Regions from separate parts of the Formivibrio sp. oc-25 genome, predicted to be linked through region 3. Evidence: predicted binding sites of a transcription regulator. Region 3 holds the regulator's gene; each other region holds the start of a gene.
What was found. Region 3 encodes sigma-54, which starts transcription at its own class of promoters, with help from an activator protein. Its sites were predicted from a motif close to CTGGCACGCTTCATGCTT; they were not measured.

Region 1 (4,701 bases), on a different contig from region 3:
AGTTCGACAACCTGCAACTCTGCCAGATCCTTCTTGTTTTCCTCGGCGTAGCGCACCGCGCGGGCAACCACTTCGTGCGCATCACGGAAGGGCAAGCCCTTCTTGACCAGGTAATCAGCCAGGTCGGTGGCGGTGGCGAAGCCCTGGCGCACGGCTTTGGCCATGGCGTCGGGCTTCACGGTCACACCGCGCATCATGTCGGCGTAGATGCGCAGCGTATCGGTCAGCGTGTCGACGGTGTCGAACAGCGGTTCCTTGTCTTCCTGATTATCCTTGTTATAAGCCAGCGGCTGGCCTTTCATCAGGGTCAGCAGGCCGACCAGATGGCCATTGACGCGGCCGGTCTTGCCGCGCACCAGTTCGGGCACGTCCGGGTTTTTCTTCTGCGGCATGATCGAGCTGCCGGTGCAGAAACGGTCGGCAATATCGATGAAGCCAAAGCGCGGGCTCATCCACAGGATCAGTTCTTCCGACAGTCGCGACAGGTGTGTCATGGTCAGCGCGCTGGCGGCTGTGAATTCGATGGCGAAATCGCGATCAGATACCGCATCCAGCGAGTTTTCACATACGCCTTCAAAACCCAGCAACTGGGCAGTCAGCTCGCGGTCGATCGGGTAGGTGGTGCCGGCCAGTGCTGCGGCACCCAGCGGCAGGCGGTTGACGCGCTTGCGTGCATCGACAAAACGCTCGGCATCGCGCCCGAGCATTTCCACGTAGGCCAGCATGTGGTGGCCAAACGTGACCGGCTGTGCGACCTGCAGATGGGTAAAACCAGGCATCACTGTGGCGACATGTTTTTGCGCCAGTTCCAGAAGGCTCTTCTGTACTTCGCTGATCAGGCCGCCGATATCATCGATGGCGCCGCGCAGATAGAGGCGGATATCGGTTGCGACCTGATCGTTGCGGCTGCGGCCGGTGTGCAGGCGCTTGCCGGCATCGCCGATCTTCTCAGTAAGCCGGCGTTCAATATTCATGTGTACGTCTTCGAGGTCGATGCTCCAGTCGAAGTTGCCGGCCCGGATATCCTGCAGGATGTCTGCCATGCCGGATTGGATCGCGGCCAGATCTTCATTGGACAGAACACCGACCTTGTTGAGCATGGCGGCATGGGCCAGTGAGCCCTGGATATCGACTTCGGCCATGCGCTTGTCGAAGGTGACCGATGCCGTGTAGCGCTTGACGAGCTCGCTCACCGGCTCGTTGAAGCGACCGGACCAAGTCTTGTTGCTGGTTTCCATGGGCAGATCCTGCATGTGCTGAGAGAAATCTGCGGATTATACGCAGCTGAAACGCGCTCTGCATCAAGGCGCTGTCAGGTGGTCGCCGCAGGCAGGGTTGGGGCCGTTTGCATGCACCAGACATTTTTGTGCACCAATCTGGAATTCTGTCTCGGTGCACCAGAATTGCATGTGCTAATTTGGTGCATGGGCTGTGCCGATTCTGTCGATACCGACGATATTTGGCTGTTTTTCTGATTGGCACACTTTGTGCTGTCGTGAAGTGCGTGTTTGTTATCCATCTCAGCGAAGGAGTCTTCCATGAAATTCGTAACCGCGATCATCAAGCCATTCAAGCTGGATGAAGTCCGCGAAGCGCTATCGGCAGTGGGTGTGCATGGCTTGACCGTAACTGAAGTAAAGGGTTTTGGTCGTCAGAAAGGTCATACCGAACTGTATCGTGGCGCCGAGTATGTCGTTGATTTTCTGCCCAAGGTAAAGGTGGAAGTCGCGATCACCGACGATCAGCTCGAATCGACGATTGAAGCCATCGAAAAGGCCGCCAATACCGGCAAGATCGGGGATGGCAAGATCTTCGTGACCAGTCTTGAGCATGTGATCCGCATCCGTACCGGTGAAACCGGCGACGCGGCCATCTGACAATAAAAAAACAAAGGGGAATTTCAAGATGAAAAAATTATTTGCGATGCTCGCGCTGTTCGGCGCGATGACACTGGGTTCGCCCAGTTTTGCAGATGATGCTTCTGATGTCGCCAGCGCACCTGTAGCCGAGGCATCTGCTGCCGCGCCGGTTGCTGATGCCGCCTCCGCAGCGGAAGCTGCACCGGCAGCCGATGCTTCCGCACCAGCTGCTGCGGAAGGTCCGGCTGCACCGGCCCTTGTCAAGGCCGATACCATCAATTCCGGTGATACCGCCTGGATGATCGTGGCAACTGCATTGGTGCTGTTCATGACCATCCCAGGTCTGGCACTGTTCTACGGCGGTATGACACGCAAGAAAAACGTGCTTTCTACCCTGATGCAGTCTTTTGCCATCACCGGTTTGGCCAGCATTATCTGGGTGGTGATCGGCTACTCCCTGGCCTTTACCCCGGGTAACGGTTTCCTGGGTGGCTTCTCGCGCATCATGATGGACGGCATCGCTTTCATGAAAGAGGATGGCATGCTGACCGTATCGCACGTGGCCGGCACGATTCCTGAATCGGTGTTTGCCCTGTTCCAGATGACGTTTGCCATCATCACCCCGGCCCTGATCACCGGTGCCTTCGCCGAGCGCATGAAGTTCTCCTCAATGCTGGCTTTCATGACCATCTGGCTCTTGGTGGTGTATGTACCGATTGCCCACATGGTATGGGAGCCTACCGGCTGGATGTTTGCCGATGGCGTGCTGGATTTTGCCGGTGGTACGGTTGTTCACATCAACGCCGGTGTGGCTGGTCTGGTGTGCTGTCTGGTGATGGGCAAGCGTATCGGTTATGGCCGTGAAGCCATGATGCCGCACAACCTGGTGCTGACACTGGTGGGTGCCTCGATGCTGTGGGTGGGCTGGTTTGGTTTCAACGCCGGTTCCGCCGTGGCTGCTGATGGCCGTGCCGGTATGGCCATGCTGGTGACGCACGTTGCCACCGCTGCCGCTGCTCTGGCCTGGATGTTTGCCGAGTGGATCACCAAGGGCAAGCCTTCCGTGCTGGGTATCGCTTCCGGTGCTGTTGCTGGTCTGGTTGCCATTACCCCGGCTGCCGGTTTCGTGGGTGTTTCCGGCTCGCTGATGATCGGTATCATCTCCGGCGTGGTTTGCTACTGGTCTGCCGTTTACCTCAAGCACATGCTGGGTTACGACGATTCGCTGGATGCCTTCGGCGTACACGGCGTGGGCGGTTTCCTCGGTGCCATCCTGACAGGTGTCTTTGCCGTGAAGGGTATCGGCGGTGCTGAAGGCGACGTGCTGCTGCAGCTCAAGGGTGCCTTGTTCACCGTTGTTTACTCTGGTGTACTGACCTTCATCATCCTGAAAGTGGTTGATGCCGTACTTGGCCTGCGTGTTCCGGAAGAAGAAGAACGCGAAGGTCTGGATGTTACCCAACACGGCGAACGTGTCGAGTAATTGTCAAAGTAGTAAAAGTTGTAAACGAAATGCCCGGCCGTCAGGTCGGGCATTTTGGTTTGAGACAAACTCCACTTGCAAAGCAAGGTATCCCCTCAAGGAGGGGACGGAAGGGGGGGATAAACGAAAAGGCTGCAAAATCAAGTCATGGCATGATCAGGCCCGGCTTTGCCGGGACTCGAAAAAGCATGCTTGCCACGCAGTCTGCAGCCTAGAAGTGCCCGGCCCTCAGGTCGGGCATTTTTGTTTCATTTGGAGTTTGCGCCACTGATCAGGAACATTTGCACTTGATGGCTGTCGCAAGCTTTGTGTTCTAGATTGATAATTCATATCACTCTCACCTGATTGCCAGGAGCTTGCCATGGAACAGAAATACATCAAGCTTTACGACGAATACACCCACTCCACCATGAGTCGTCGGGATTTCATGGATCGGCTGACAGCCATGGCAGGCAGTGCCGGTGCTGCCGCACTCTTGCCTGTGTTGCAGAACAATTATGCGCATGCCGAAACCATTCCGGCGACAGATGCGCGTCTTGAAACTGGCGCCATCAGCTATCCGGGTGCTGCCGGCAAAACCATGCGTGGTTATCTGGCCAAGCCCAAGGGCGCGGCCCGGTTGCCGACGGTAGTCGTCATCCACGAAAACCGTGGCCTCAATCCGCATATCGAAGATGTGACACGCCGGTTGGCAGTGGAAGGATTTGTTGCCCTGGCGCCGGATGCGCTGGCGCCCGTGGGTGGTACCCCGGACGACATGGAAAAATCGCGTGAGATGATTGCTGCACTGGATATGAAGGAAACACTCGCCCACTATCTGGCGTCGGTCGATTACCTGAAACAGCGTACGGATTCGACCGGCAAGGTGGGCTGTGTCGGTTTTTGCTGGGGTGGCAGTATGGCCAACCAGCTGGCTGTGAATGCGCCTGACATGCGCGCGGCTGTTGCCTATTACGGGGGTCAACCCGCTGCTGCTGATGTTCCCAAGATTCGGGCCAGTGTGCTGCTGCATTACGCGGGCATGGATGAGCGCATCAATGCCGGTATTCCTGCCTATGAGGCCGCGCTGAAGGCGGCGGGGACGGATTATCAACTGTCCATGTACGATGGCGTCAATCACGCCTTCAATAATGATACCAACGAAGCCCGCTATGACCGGCAGACCGCTGAATTTGCCTGGGCTCGGACCATTGCCTTCCTGAAAGCAAAACTGGCTTGATCGGGTTCAATGTGGCTGCGCTTGACAGCTAAGTCCTCGAACAGGATAATCGCGTTCTCTCCAAACGGGGTGTAGCTTAGCCTGGTAGAGCGCTACGTTCGGGACGTAGAGGCCGGAGGTTCGAATCCTCTCACCCCGAC
Region 2 (4,701 bases), on a different contig from region 3:
TCGATTTGCCTGATAACGAACCTGATTGCCCTGCTCCTTGCGTAGCAGGAGCCCTATCCCCGCGAGCTTGGTGAGTTCCTTGTGCAGCGTCCCGGCAGTCGTGCCCGTAATCCTGGCCAATTCCCGGACATGGTAGTCATGTTCAGGATTGAGCAGCAACAAGCTCAGAACCCTCTGGCGATAAACACCAAATAGGATATCCATCAACACATGAAGCTCCTTTAGCTTCAATCGAAGCCTTTATTGCTACAACATAGCAAGACGTCTGTTGAGCCAAGCGCATCGCAATTATCTTCAAGTCGAACCAAGGCATGCATGAAGGCTTGCTGATATGTATTGCGGTACTTCCCACGTTATCGAAACCGTACGGTATCCGTGGCTGACGATAGAGAAAAGGCCCACAGGATTTCCCGTGGGCCTTTGTTATTCTGGTGCAGTTTCAAAAAAGCCCGACAGACTTTGATTCAGCCCGACAGACTTTATTTCTAGTTATCACACCGGTTACCAGTTGGTCTCACGCTCCGGCGTGGCGGTGATCTTGTGGATAGACAAGTCGGCACCGTTAAATTCCTCTTCGTCATCCAGGCGGATGCCGATGGTCTTCTTGAGCAGGCCGTACACGATCAGGCCACCCGAGAATGCAATGGCAATGCCCATCAAGGTGCCAACGAGCTGGGCTGAGAAGGTAACGCCTCCCAGCCCGCCGAGTGCTGGCAAGCCGAAGATGCCGGCGGCAATGCCGCCCCATGCGCCGCACAGGCCATGCAACGGCCAGACACCCAGCACATCGTCGATCTTCCACTTGTTTTGCGTGATGGTGAACAGCCACACAAACAGCGCGCCAGCCACACAGCCGACTACCAATGCGCCAATCGGGTGCATGATATCCGAGCCAGCACAGACCGCGACTAGACCAGCCAGCGGGCCATTGTGGATAAAGCCGGGGTCGTTCTTGCCCAGTTTCATCGCGACCAGCGTGCCGCCAGCCATGGCCATCAGCGAGTTCATGGCAACCAGACCCGAGATACCTTCCAGCTTTTGCGCACTCATCACGTTAAAGCCAAACCAGCCCACGATCAGAATCCAGGCACCCAGTGCGAGAAAAGGAATGGATGATGGCGGATGGGCGGATACCTGGCCCTGCTTGTTATAGCGACCACGTCGTGCACCCAGCAACAGTACGGCAGCCAGACCAATCCAGCCGCCCACAGCATGCACCACTACCGAACCGGCGAAATCGTGGAAGTTGGCGCCAAGTTCCGCTTTGAACCACTCTTGTACGCCGAAGTTGTTATTCCAGATCATGCCCTCGAAAAAGGGATAGACCAGACCGACCAGCAGGAAGGTCGCCGCAGATTGCGGATGAAATTTGGCACGTTCTGCAATACCGCCAGACACGATGGCCGGGATGGCCGCGGCAAAGGTCAGCAGGAAAAAGAACTTGACCAGATCGTAGCCACTTTTCTGGGCAAGCTCCGTGGCGGGTCCAAAAAAGTGCACACCGTAGGCGATGCCATAGCCGATGAAAAAGTAGGCAATGGCGGATACGGCAAAATCAGTCAGGATCTTGACCAGGGCATTGACCTGATTTTTCTTGCGCACGGTGCCCAGCTCAAGGAAGGCAAAGCCGGCGTGCATCGCCAGAATCATGATGGCGCCAAGCAATATGAAGAGCGTATCGTTGGCGAGTTTGAGTTGCTCCACAGGGGTCTCCGTTACTTTGAGGTATGTTGGTGCATGAAAACAGTGACGCACCGAAAGCAAGCGTCGTGCCCGATTTAAATAATCACATGATTACAAACATTTTTATTCAACAAGACTTGCCTGACCGATCCGATTTTGTGCTCTACCGCCTTGTTTTTGCCCCTGCACGTGATCCGTATCGGTGCGTACAATTCCACCATGAACCATTAAGGTGCCTTCCTCCCAAAATGTAGTCATGTAGTTTTTGTTGTTTTACTACATGCCTTGGCTTGATGCACATCAACAGCATGCGCAAACCTGCATGGTTCAATGCAGCCCGACTTACGGCTGTGCATATGCCTTGATTTGCACCAGCTTGTTGCGCGAAAATATGTAGTTGGAATTTCAATTTCGTACTCGTGCGTGTTGTTTTATTACTTTCAGGAGACTTTGCAATGGCAGCAAAAGACCGTATGGCCGTTCTGGCCGCGATGATGGAACAGTCGATCATTCCGGTGTTTTATGATCCGGATGTCGAAGTGTGCAAGAACGTGATCCAGGCCTGTGCCAACGGTGGCGCCAAGTGCATTGAATTCACCAACCGCGGCGATTACGCTGCCTACACCTTCCTCGAAGTGACCCGTTACTTCGACAAGGCTGATCCTTCCGTGATCATGGGTGTGGGTTCCATCGTTGATGCCCCGACTGCTGGCATCTATATCGCCAATGGCGCCAAGTTCATTGTTGGCCCGTTGCTGAATGCCGAAGTGGGCAAGGTTTGTAACCGTCGCGGTATTCCGTACAGCCCGGGCTGCGGTTCCGCCACCGAAATCGGTGATGCACAGGAACTCGGTTGCGAGATCGTCAAGGTATTCCCGGGTTCTTCCGTAGGCGGCCCGGACTTCGTCAAGGCTGTAATGGGCCCGATGCCGTGGACCCGCATTATGCCCACCGGCGGTGTTGAGCCGACCGAAGAATCCCTGCGCAAGTGGTTTGGCGCTGGCATCGTTGCTTGCGGTATCGGCTCCAACCTGATCACCAAGGAACTCCTGAAAGCCAAGGATTACGCCGGTATCGAGAAGAAGGTTCGCGAAACCATCGAACTGGTGAACAAGATCAAGGCTGAACTGGCCGCCAAGAAGTAATAGAATACACGTCGTACCGGGCCGTTCCGGCAGTTTTGCCGGTGCGGCCCTTCGTTCATTGTTTCCATCGATAAAGGGAAATCTGAAAATGGCTGAATTGAAGATCAAATCCGCTGCTGAAACCAAATGGGACTGCGTATCCTTCGGTGAAGTGATGTTGCGTTTCGACCCGGGCTTTGGCCGCGTGCGTAACTCCCGTCAATTCCAGGTTTGGGAAGGCGGCGGCGAGTACAACGTGGCTCGCGCCATGCGCAAGTGCTGGGGCAAGCGTGCTGCAGTGGTAACCGCCCTGCCGAAGAACGATCTGGGCTGGCTGGTTGAAGACTTCATCATGCAAGGCGGCGTGGACATGTCCCACGTGATCTGGCGCGATTTCGACGGCCTGGGCCGCAACACCCGCGTTGGTCTGAACTTCACCGAAAAGGGCTTTGGTCCGCGTCCGGCTCTGGGCTGCTCTGACCGTGGCCACTCCGCTGCTTCGCAAATCCGTCCGGGTGAAGTGAACTGGGAAAAGCTGTTCGGTGAAGAAGGCGTTCGCTGGTTCCAGACCGGCGGCATCTTTGCTGCCCTGGCATCCAACACCGCGGAAGCCGTTCTGGAAGCCGTTGAAGTGGCCCAGAAGTACGGCACTGTTGTTGCCTATGACCTGAACTACCGCGCATCGCTCTGGAAGAGCCAAGGTGGCAAGGAAGGCGCACAGAAGATCAACCGCGAAATCGCCAAGTACTGCGACGTGATGATCGGCAACGAAGAAGACTTCACCGCCTGCCTGGGCTTCGAAGTTGAAGGCGCCGACGAGCACCTGACCAACATCGAAACCGAAGGCTTCAAGAAGATGATCGAGACTGCTGTCAAGGCATTCCCGAACTTCAAGGTTGCTGCCACCACCCTGCGCAACGCCAAGACCGCTTCGGTCAACGACTGGTCCGCTCTGGTTTGGTACGACGGCCAGATCTATGAATCCATGAAGCGCGACAACCTGGAAATCTACGACCGCGTTGGCGGTGGTGACGGTTTCGCTTCCGGCCTGGCCTATGGCTTCCTGGAAGGCAAGGGTCCGCAACTGGCCGTTGAATACGGCGCAGCACACGGCGCACTGGCCATGTCCACCCCGGGCGACACCTCCATGGTGCGCGTGGAAGAAGTGGAAGCAGCCATGAAGGGCAAGGGCGCTCGCGTTATTCGCTAAGCGTTTCTGGCTTCAACAAAAAACCCGGCAATTGCCGGGTTTTTTGTTGCCTGAATCCTGATTATTGCTGTTTGCGTCCATAGGCATGGCCGGGCTCATCGCCCGAACCCTTCAGGCAGGCTTGATCGAACCAGCGGGTGGGCAGGAAACGGCGCAGGTACCAGAAAACTTTGGAGGGTTTGGTTTGCTGGTAGCGCGCGGCGGGTCGCCGCGCCTGCAGGATGCGCCAGACATCATCCAGCACCGCATCGGGTGGCAAGGTAAACGGATTAGCCACACCCGGCTTGGCCAGCCGCGTGGCCATGGCCACATACGCTGCCTGATGAAAGCTCGCTTCAGGTTTTACCCAGCGGACGAACTGCGCCTGCGCGGCGGCACGGAACCTGCTCTTGATCGGGCCGGGTTCCACCAGCGACACGAAGATATTCGATCCGTACAACTCCTGGCGCAAGGTGTCGGCAAAGCCCTCCAGCGCGTATTTGCTGGCATTGTAGGCACCGCGGTACGGCATGGCGGCAAAGCCGAGGATCGAGCTGTTGATGATGATCTTGCCATGCCCCTGCTTTCTCATGGCCGGCAGCAGGGCGTTGATCAATTCGATGGTGCCGAACACATTGGTTTCGAACTGAAAGCGCAAGGCATCGCGCGGCAGATCTTCGATGGCACCCGGCACACCCAACCCGG
Region 3 (4,701 bases):
GTGGAAATGCGTCGCGAGCCGGATGGCCGCAATGCCGAATTGGTCATCCGTACCCGTGACATGTACGTCGATACCCAAAAACAGATTGCACGCTCCAGTGCGCCAGTCGCTGCGGACATGGGGGCGCATCGTGCCCGTGCCGTGGGCTTTGTGGCAAACAACCGCGAAGAATCGCTGGAACTTCTTTCCCAAGTGAGCATGACTTATGTTCCGAACAAACGTAATGATGGCGCTCGCCGCAGCGTGCAGCCTTAGTCTTCCCGCCATGGCCGAACAGGCAGACCGCGAGAAGCCGATGAATATCACGGCAGACCACTGTGATTTCGACCAGAAAACCATGAAAAGCATCTGTACCAGCAATGTGGTGGTGGTGCAGGGGTCGATGACGATTCGCGCCGACAAGCTGGTGATCAGCCAGGATGCCGAGGGCAATCAGTTCGCGCAAGGTGAGGGCAAGCCGGTACGGTTTCGCCAAAAGCTCGACAAGAGCCCGGATTGGCTGGAAGCCGAATCACTCAGATTCGATTACGACGGCAAAAAGGGTTTCCTGCAGCTGTTCGACAAGGCGTGGGTACGCAAGAATCAGGATGTGGTGGTGGGCGACCATATCACTTATGACCTGAATTCCGAGCTGTATCAGGTCAAAAGCAATCCGGGCGGTCGTGTGAACATTACGATTACCCCGAAAAAGAAAGAAACGACAGACGGGAAGGCTGCGCAATGAGTGTGCTCAAGGCCGAACATCTGAGCAAAGCCTACCGCAAGCGTACCGTGGTGCGAGATGTCTCGCTGGAAATTGCCTGCGGCGAGGTTGTCGGCCTGTTGGGGCCCAATGGCGCGGGTAAGACCACCAGTTTCTACATGATTCTGGGGCTTGTGGCACTTGATGGCGGCAAGATCGAGCTCGATGGCGTGGATATCACCCGCCAGCCCATTCACAAGCGCGCCCGTTTGGGGTTGGGATACTTGCCGCAGGAAGCCTCGATCTTTCGCAAGATGACGGTCGCCGAGAATATTCGGGCAGTGCTGGAGTTGCAGGAGATCGAGCCGGAAGAAGTTGAAACGCGCCTGGATGATCTGTTGCACGACCTGCATATCGGACATCTGCGTGACAGCAACGCCTTGGCCCTATCGGGCGGCGAGCGCCGCCGTGCCGAAATAGCCCGTGCCCTGGCCGCCAGTCCGCGCTTCATCTTGCTGGATGAGCCATTTGCCGGTGTGGATCCGATTGCCGTGATGGATATCCAGCGCATCGTGCGCTTCCTGAAAGAGCGCGGGATTGGTGTGTTGATCACCGACCACAATGTTCGCGAAACACTTGGAATTTGCGATCGGGCTTACATTATTTCCAGCGGTGAAGTCATCGCGTCCGGCTCGCCGGATGATATTGTCAACAATGAAAGTGTGCGCAAGGTCTACCTTGGCGAACACTTCAGAATGTAAGCAGTAATGAAACAATCCCTGCAATTGCGCATTGCGCAGCAGCTCAATCTGACGCCACAACTGGCGCAATCGATCAAGTTGCTGCAACTCTCTACCCTTGATTTCCAGCAGGAAATCGAGCGCTTCCTCGCGGAAAACCCACTGCTCGAGCGAGAGGAGGGGGCGGCGGACAGGGAGCATGAATCCACCCAGAGCGATACGCCTGCTGCGGAATCCGAGCGCGAAGCGCCGGAAATGGAAGCGGGTGAGTTGCGCTGGGATGATGTGCGCAGCGGTAACAGTCGCAGTGATGATGACGAAAATGATCCTGCGCTCAATGTGGCACAAAGCCTGAGCTTGCGTGAACACCTGATTGCCCAGGCCGGCCTGTTGCCACTGGCGCCGCGCGAACGGGCTTTGCTTGAACTCCTGATCGATGCACTGGATGATGATGGCCTGCTGACGCAGCAGCTTGAGGAAATCCTGTCGCAGGTGCCGCTGGATGTACGCGAGGAAATGGAAATTGACGAGGACGATCTCGCCATTGCCTTGGCCTATCTGCAACAGCTTGAACCCATCGGCGTGGGTGCGCGCGATTTGTCCGAATGCCTGCGGTTGCAGTTGTTGCAGCAACCGCAAAGCCCAGCCAGGCAGTTGGCGCTTGATATCGTGCGCGATCATCTCGATTTATTGGCTGCGCGCGACTACACTAGAATCAAAAGGCAGCTGCAATGTGGTGATGAATGCCTGAGGGAGGCACAAACCTTGATCACGGGGCTCAACCCCCGTCCCGGTGCGGATTGGTCCGCAGACTCCCCGCGTTATGTCGTCCCTGATGTGATCGTTGATTGTTATCGTGGTGCCTGGCGCGTGCGGTTGAACGAGTCCGCGATGCCCAAGCTGCGAGTGAACGAGATGTATGCCCGTATCCTGCAACAGGAAAGCGGCGCAGGATTGGCGACACAGCTGCAGGAAGCTCGCTGGCTGCTCAAGAGTGTAGAACAGCGCGGGCAGACCATCCTGCGGGTGGGTCAGGCAATCGTAGAGCGGCAACGGGCTTTTTTTGAACATGGCGAAGAAGCAATGCGGCCGCTGGTGCTGCGCGATATCGCCGAACAGCTGGGCTTGCATGAATCAACGGTTTCGCGGGTGACGACCCAGAAGTTCATGCTCTCGCCGCGCGGTTTGCTGGAGTTCAAGTATTTCTTCGGCAGCCACGTTGAAACCGAAGCGGGCGGAGAGTGTTCGGCGACGGCAATCAAGGCGCTGATAAAGAAACTGGTCCAGAATGAAAACAAGAACAAGCCCCTGTCCGATGGGGCGATAGGTGAAGAACTCGCAAAGCAAGGGATCGTGATTGCGCGACGAACCGTTGCCAAATACCGGGAGGCATTGCTGATTCCTCCCGTCAACCAGCGCAAGAGCTTGTAAGTACAAGGCCTTGTCAGGCTTATCATAAGGAGACGTACCATGAACCTCAACATTAGCGGCCATCATGTGGAAGTAACCCCGGCGATCCGTGACTACGTCATTGCCAAGCTCGAACGCGTGACGCGTCACTTTGATAACGTCATCGATGTGGGCGTGATCATCTCCGTGGACAAGTTGCAGCAAAAAGTTGAGGCTACCGTGCATGTGCGCGGCAAGGATATTCATGTCGAGTCGATCGATGCGGACATGTATGCGGCCATTGATTTGCTGGCCGACAAGCTTGATCGCCAGATCGTCAAGCACAAGGAGAAAATCCAGAATCACCGTAATGAGAGCATGAAGCATCAAGAAGTTGCTGAATAATCCAGCAGCGGGCAAGGTACGGGAACGCCGCGAGTCGTTCCCGTTTTTCTTTGCGTTACAATATCTAACATTTGAACCTGATCCATTCCAGCCATGAGCCTGATCAACAAGATCCTCCCGTCCAGCAATATTTTCCTGGATTTGGAGGTCGGCAGTAAAAAACGCGTGTTCGAACACGTCGGCATTCTGTTTGAGAACAGCCACGGTATTGCGCGCAGCGTGATTTTCGACAGCCTGTTTGCCCGGGAAAAACTGGGCTCGACCGGTCTTGGTCAGGGTGTGGCCATTCCGCACGGGCGCATCAAGGGGCTGAAAGAGGCAACGGGCGCCTTTGTCCGGCTCAAGGAGCCGATTCCGTTCGATGCACCGGATGGCAAGCCGGTTTCGCTGATTTTTGTGATGTTGGCTCCGGCCAACGCCACGGATCTGCATCTGCAAATTCTCTCGGAACTGGCACAACTTTTTTCCGACAAACAGATGCGGGATCAATTGCTGGCTGTGAGTGATGCCGGTGAAGCATGGAAACTGATCTCCACGTGGGAACCTTATGCCGCAGATTACAGTTAGGCAGCTATTTATCGATAACGCCGAGAAGCTGCGGCTAACCTGGGTGGCGGGCCAATCCGGCGCCAACAACCTGCTCTCCAATGACGCATCAGAACAGAAACCGTTGCTGTCTCTGGTGGGCCATCTGAATTTTGTCCACCCCAATCGGATTCAGGTGCTCGGCGTGGCCGAGATCGCCTACCTGGCCGGCCTTTCGCCCGAGTCGCAACAGGAAGGGATGAACCGCCTGTTCGCTAACGACATGGCCGCCATGATCGTGGCCAATGGCCAGCAGGTGCCGGATGTTCTCAAGGATGCAGCGGAACGGCATCATGTACCGCTGCTGACCTCGCCGGAATTGTCGCCCTACCTGATGGAGGTTTTGCGCTTCTATCTTTCCAAGGCACTGGCGGTTTCCACCCATCTGCACGGCGTATTCCTGGATGTGCTGGAAATGGGCGTGCTGGTGACGGGCGAATCAGCCATGGGCAAGAGCGAGCTGGCGCTGGAATTGATCTCGCGGGGTCATGGTCTGGTTGCTGATGATGTGGTCGAGGTCTATCGCACCAATCCGGAAACGCTGGAAGGCCGTTGCCCGCCGATGCTGCGTGATTTTCTGGAAGTGCGGGGTATCGGGGTGCTCAATATTCGCTCGATTTTTGGCGAAACCGCAGTGCGTCCACGCAAGAATCTGCGTCTGATCATCCATCTGGCCAAGGCCAGCGGTGAAACCCTGGCACCGATCGATCGCCTGGAAATGCAGGCCGCAACCCAGGAAATTCTGGGCGTGCAGGTACGTAAACTGGTGATTCCGGTGGCTGCCGGCCGTAACCTCGCGGTGCTGGTGGAGGCTGCTGTACGTAACTATATCCTGCAACTACGTGGCATCGATTCGACGCGCGAGTTCATCGAGCGCCACCAGAAATTCATGGAAATGGG
Region 4 (4,701 bases), on a different contig from region 3:
CACGTTGTCGTGCTCACCCCACGAGGTGGCCGGCAGGATCACATCGGCCATCATCGCGGTCTTGGTCATGAAGATGTCCTGCACGATGATGAGTTCGAGCTTTTCAAACTCACGGCGCAGCGATTCCAGATCCGGGTCGGTCTGCAGCGGGTCTTCGCCAAAGATGTAATAGGCCTTGAGCTTGCCCTCATGAATCTTGTGCGGCACGTCGGTCAGGCTGATGCCGATTTCCGCTGGCAAATCCGCAATACCCCAGGCCTTGGCAAATCTGGCGCGGGCCTCGGCATCGGTCACCTTGTAGTAACCGGGCAGCGTATTGGGCAGGGCACCCATGTCGCAGGCCCCCTGTACATTGTTCTGGCCGCGGACCGGGTCCACGCCCACGTTCGGGCGACCGAGGTTGCCGGTCAGGGTGGCCAGGCTCGACAGGCCCTTGACCACGTCGACCGCTTGTCCCCATTGCGTGACCCCCATGCCCCACATGATGGTGGCGCTGGGCGCGCTGGCATACATGCGCATCGCGGCGCGTACCTGTTCCGGCGGCAGTCCGGTGATTTCGGCGGTGTATTCCGGCGTGTATTTCGCCACCATCGCCTTGTATTCCTCAAAGCCTTCGGAATGGCTGGCAACAAATTCCTGGTTGTAGAGGCCTTCCGTGATCAGCACGTTGGCAAACGCGTTGACCAAGGCCATGTTGGAGCCGTTCTTGAGTGGCAGGTAGAGATCGGCAATACGCGCGGTCTCGATCATGCGTGGGTCGCAGACGATGATCTTGGCGCCCTTTTCCTTGGCCTTCAGAATGCGGCGTGCCACGATCGGATGCGAATCGGCAGCGTTGTAGCCAAAGATCAGGATGCAGTCGGTGTTTTCGATTTCGCCGATCGAGTTGCTCATGGCGCCGTTGCCCAGTGTCACCTGCAAGCCCGCTACCGAGGGGCCGTGGCAGACGCGCGCGCAGCAATCGATATTGTTGGTGCCGATCACGGCACGGGCGAATTTCTGCGCAATGTAGTTGGATTCGTTGCCTGTGCCGCGCGAGGAACCCGTCAGCATGATTGCATCCGGGCCGTATTGATCCTTGATGGCCTGCAGGCGCGAACTGGCAAAGGCGATGGCCTCATCCCAGGAGACCGCTTCAAATTCACCGCCACGCTGGCGACGGATCATGGGCTTTTTCAGACGCGGGGTCAGGATCTTGGTGTCGTTCAGAAAATCCCAGCCGTAATAGCCCTTCAGGCACAGCTCACCCTGGTTGGTCACACCGTTGGCGGCTTCGGCACCGACAACCTTATTGTTCTTCACCAGCAAATTGATTTTGCAGCCCGAGCCACAGTACGGACACACCGTGATGACTTTTTTCATTTCACTTTACCTTTCCAGATATCCAGCCTGATCCGCCTCAGCGCTTGCGCGATGCTGCTGCCAGTTCATTGCGATCCACCAGCTTCAATGCCTTGGTGGGACAGACGGGAATACAGGCCGGACCGTTGGCCTGTTCCGGACAGAGATCGCACTTGTGGGCTACCGATTTCATGCGGTGGGCCACAAACGTGCCGGGCATCGAATCGGCAGGAACCTGAATCATCTGGATGGCTTCATGCGGACAGGCGGCCACACAGGTCTTGCAACCCAGGCAGCGCGATTCATCGATGCGGATCGTGCCATCCACGTGGCTGATGACATGGGCCGGACACGCCTTGGCACAAGGCGCATCGTCGCAATGACGACAAAGCAGCGGTGCCGTGATGGCGCCGCGCCGGACCACGGTAAGACGTGGCAAAAAGTTTTCCGAAGTCAGTGCTTCAGAACCGTCTTTATGCGCCATGGCACAGGCAATTTCACAGGTACGACAACCTATGCACTTGTTGGCGTCAACACTTACATACCGGTTCATTCACTGGCTCCTTGCTTGGGATTGAGCATGGTGGGTAGATGGGTTGGTTTGGTCACGGAAGAAGCTCAATTTATTTGAGGGCTAGTTTATGACACAGATGAGTAGCCTTCTCTTATGCAAATATCAAACATCTTGGATATTGCATTGCATTTCTTTTGCGCATTCTCACAACACTCAGGTAATCACTCCATAACTAGTATACTAATAACATAATTGATGAGCAAGATTCATGACTGGTGCGTCAGGTGACTCGGTTTGACGTGCATTGATGGCTTGGTAGCAGCAAAAAGCGTGCTGATGGAGTGGATGTGTTGCCGGAAAATCCAGATGCGGGTTTTGCCAGGTTAAAGTTGTACGGGGCAAGCCGGGCTCGACGCCGTATAATAGGCGGTCAGCAAGGAACGGCATTCATGTTCAAATACCTGGAAGATTTCATCGGCAATACGCCACTCGTGCGCCTGAAACACATGCCCGGCCAGACCTCCAACGTGGTTCTGGTCAAGCTGGAAGGCAATAATCCGGCAGGGTCGGTCAAGGATAGGCCGGCTTTTTCCATGATCCGGCACGCACAGCAACGCGGCGACATCAAACCCGGCGATACACTGATCGAGGCGACCTCCGGCAATACCGGCATTGCGCTGGCGATGGCTGCCGCGATGATGGGTTATCGCATGGTGTTGTTGATGCCGAAGAATGCCAGCGTTGAACGCATCCAGACCATGAAAGCCTATGGCGCCGAAGTGATCCTGACCGAGAGCATGGAAGCCGCGCGTGATCAGGCCGATGCCATGGCTGCAGCCGGGCAGGGCATGATCCTCGATCAGTTCGCCAATCCTGATAACCCGCTGGCGCATTACGAGGCAACCGGCCAGGAAATCTGGCGCGATACCGCCGGCACCATCACGCATTTTGTTTCCAGCATGGGCACCACCGGTACCATCATGGGGACGGGGCGTTACCTCAAGCAGCAGAATTCAAATATCCAGATCGTCGGGGTACAGCCGTGCGATGGTGCGCAAATTCCCGGCATTCGCAAATGGCCGGCCGAGTACGTACCGTCGATCTGCGATTTTTCCAAGATCGACCGCATCCTGGAAGTTACTCAGGCCGAGGCTGAAGAAACCACGCGGCGCCTGGCGCGCGAGGAAGGCATCTTTGCCGGCATTTCGTCGGGGGGCGCCTTGTGCGCGGCCTTGCGCCTGTCTGCGGAAGTGGAAAATGCCGTGATCGTCTCCATCGTGTGTGATCGTGGCGATCGCTATCTTTCCACCGGAGTGTTCCCGGCATGATCGATCCGGATTACATCGGGCATCTGGCCGGTTTCTGCACCACGATTTCCTTTTTGCCGCAGGTGATCCGCGTATGGAAAACGCGCTCGGTCAATGATATTTCCCTGGGCATGTATGCACTGTTTGTATTTGGCGTGTTCATGTGGCTGGTGTATGCCTTGTGGACGCACGCCTGGCCGCTGGTTTTGCCCAATCTGGTGACACTGATCCTGGCAGGTGCGGTGCTGGTGTTCAAGATCCGCCATATGGAAAAGAAATGATACTGGTAGATCTGCACAGCCACTCGAACGTGTCCGATGGCCTGTTGCCGCCGCGCGAACTGGTGCGTCTGGCGCACTCGCGCGGCTGCCAATTGTTTGCCCTGACCGATCATGATGATCTGAGCGGCCTGCCTGATGCCGCGGATGAAGCCCAGCAGCTTGGCATGGGCTTTGTGACCGGCGTCGAAATTTCGGTCAGCTGGGGCAAGTACAATCTGCATGTCGTGGGGCTCGGCTTTGATCCGGACAATGTCCAGCTGCAATCCGGCCTGGCGTCGGTGCGATCCGGTCGGTGGGAGAGGGCCGAGCGCATGGCCGCCTCGCTGGCGGAAGCCGGCATCCCGAATGCGCTGGAAGGCGCGCGCAAATATGCCGAAAATCCGGAAATGATCAGCCGTGCGCACTTTGCCCGCTATATCGTCGAGATTGGCAAGGCCAAGGATGTTCGCTCTGTATTTTACAAATACCTCAAGCCGGGCATGCCCGGCTATGTCGAACATGAATGGGCTCGGCTGCATGAGGCCACGACCTGGATTGTCGAAGCCGGCGGCGTAGCGGTGCTCGCGCATCCTGGCAGATACGAGATGGGGCCGGAAACGATGCGCGTGCTGCTGACTGAATTCAAGCGTCTTGGTGGCTGCGCGCTGGAGGTCTCATCCGGCTGCCATGGCGTGGCGGACATGGCGCGCTTTGGTCGGCTGGCTCGCGAGTTTGGTTATCAGGCTTCATGCGGTACCGACTACCATGCCACCAATGAAGGTGCGCGCGATCCGGGGATCAATGCAGATCTGCCCTTCGGTTGCGAGCCGGTATGGACGCGCTGGCTTTCTGCCTGATCCAGGCCGGAATCCTCTTTTCGAAATCAACCCTAGACATAATCAGCCATGGCCCAGTTCTTCAGTGTTCATCCGGAAACCCCGCAACCGCGCCTGATCAAGCAGGCGGTGGAAATCATCCGTGGCGGTGGTCTGGTGGTTTACCCGACCGATTCCTGCTACGCGCTTGGTTGCCAGCTCGATGACAAGGCTGCCATGGAACGCATCCGCCAGATCCGGCACCTGAGTGACAAGCATCACTTCACGCTGGCCTGCCGCGATTTGTCCGAACTGGGAACCTATGCCCGGGTCGACAACAAAGTGTTCCGCATGCTGAAAAGTACCACGCCCGGGCCGTACACCTTTATCCTGCTGGCCACCAAGGAAGTACCCAAGCGCCTGTGGCATCCCAAGAAATCCACCATCGGCCTGCGCGTGCCGGA

Region 1: the regulator sigma-54 is predicted to act here: its motif matches at 1,476-1,493, upstream of glnK (P-II family nitrogen regulator).
Region 2: the regulator sigma-54 is predicted to act here: its motif matches at 1,759-1,776, upstream of AC0KVQ_RS11745 (ammonium transporter).
Region 4: the regulator sigma-54 is predicted to act here: its motif matches at 2,175-2,192, upstream of AC0KVQ_RS04845 (4Fe-4S dicluster domain-containing protein).

What each region holds. Positions count from the first base shown of each region.
Region 1 covers NZ_JBVVOL010000002.1:208,956-213,656, forward strand. The annotation lists gene argH (argininosuccinate lyase) at 1-1,238, opposite strand, end outside; gene glnK (P-II family nitrogen regulator) at 1,539-1,877, shown strand; gene AC0KVQ_RS02450 (ammonium transporter) at 1,906-3,342, shown strand; gene AC0KVQ_RS02455 (dienelactone hydrolase family protein) at 3,704-4,561, shown strand; tRNA gene AC0KVQ_RS02460 (tRNA-Pro) at 4,627-4,701, shown strand, end outside.
Region 2 covers NZ_JBVVOL010000017.1:26,255-30,955, reverse strand. The annotation lists gene AC0KVQ_RS11750 (winged helix-turn-helix domain-containing protein) at 1-204, opposite strand, end outside; gene AC0KVQ_RS11745 (ammonium transporter) at 502-1,704, opposite strand; gene AC0KVQ_RS11740 (bifunctional 4-hydroxy-2-oxoglutarate aldolase/2-dehydro-3-deoxy-phosphogluconate aldolase) at 2,139-2,828, shown strand; gene AC0KVQ_RS11735 (sugar kinase) at 2,917-4,017, shown strand; gene AC0KVQ_RS11730 (SDR family NAD(P)-dependent oxidoreductase) at 4,079-4,701, opposite strand, start outside.
Region 3 covers NZ_JBVVOL010000011.1:14,166-18,866, forward strand. The annotation lists gene lptC (LPS export ABC transporter periplasmic protein LptC) at 1-255, shown strand, start outside; gene lptA (lipopolysaccharide transport periplasmic protein LptA) at 224-724, shown strand; gene lptB (LPS export ABC transporter ATP-binding protein) at 721-1,443, shown strand; gene AC0KVQ_RS09215 (RNA polymerase factor sigma-54) at 1,450-2,853, shown strand; gene hpf (ribosome hibernation-promoting factor, HPF/YfiA family) at 2,893-3,216, shown strand; gene ptsN (PTS IIA-like nitrogen regulatory protein PtsN) at 3,310-3,783, shown strand; gene hprK (HPr(Ser) kinase/phosphatase) at 3,764-4,701, shown strand, end outside.
Region 4 covers NZ_JBVVOL010000005.1:60,393-65,093, reverse strand. The annotation lists gene fdhF (formate dehydrogenase subunit alpha) at 1-1,362, opposite strand, end outside; gene AC0KVQ_RS04845 (4Fe-4S dicluster domain-containing protein) at 1,400-1,894, opposite strand; gene cysM (cysteine synthase CysM) at 2,305-3,183, shown strand; gene AC0KVQ_RS04835 (SemiSWEET transporter) at 3,180-3,443, shown strand; gene AC0KVQ_RS04830 (3',5'-nucleoside bisphosphate phosphatase) at 3,440-4,279, shown strand; gene AC0KVQ_RS04825 (L-threonylcarbamoyladenylate synthase) at 4,328-4,701, shown strand, end outside.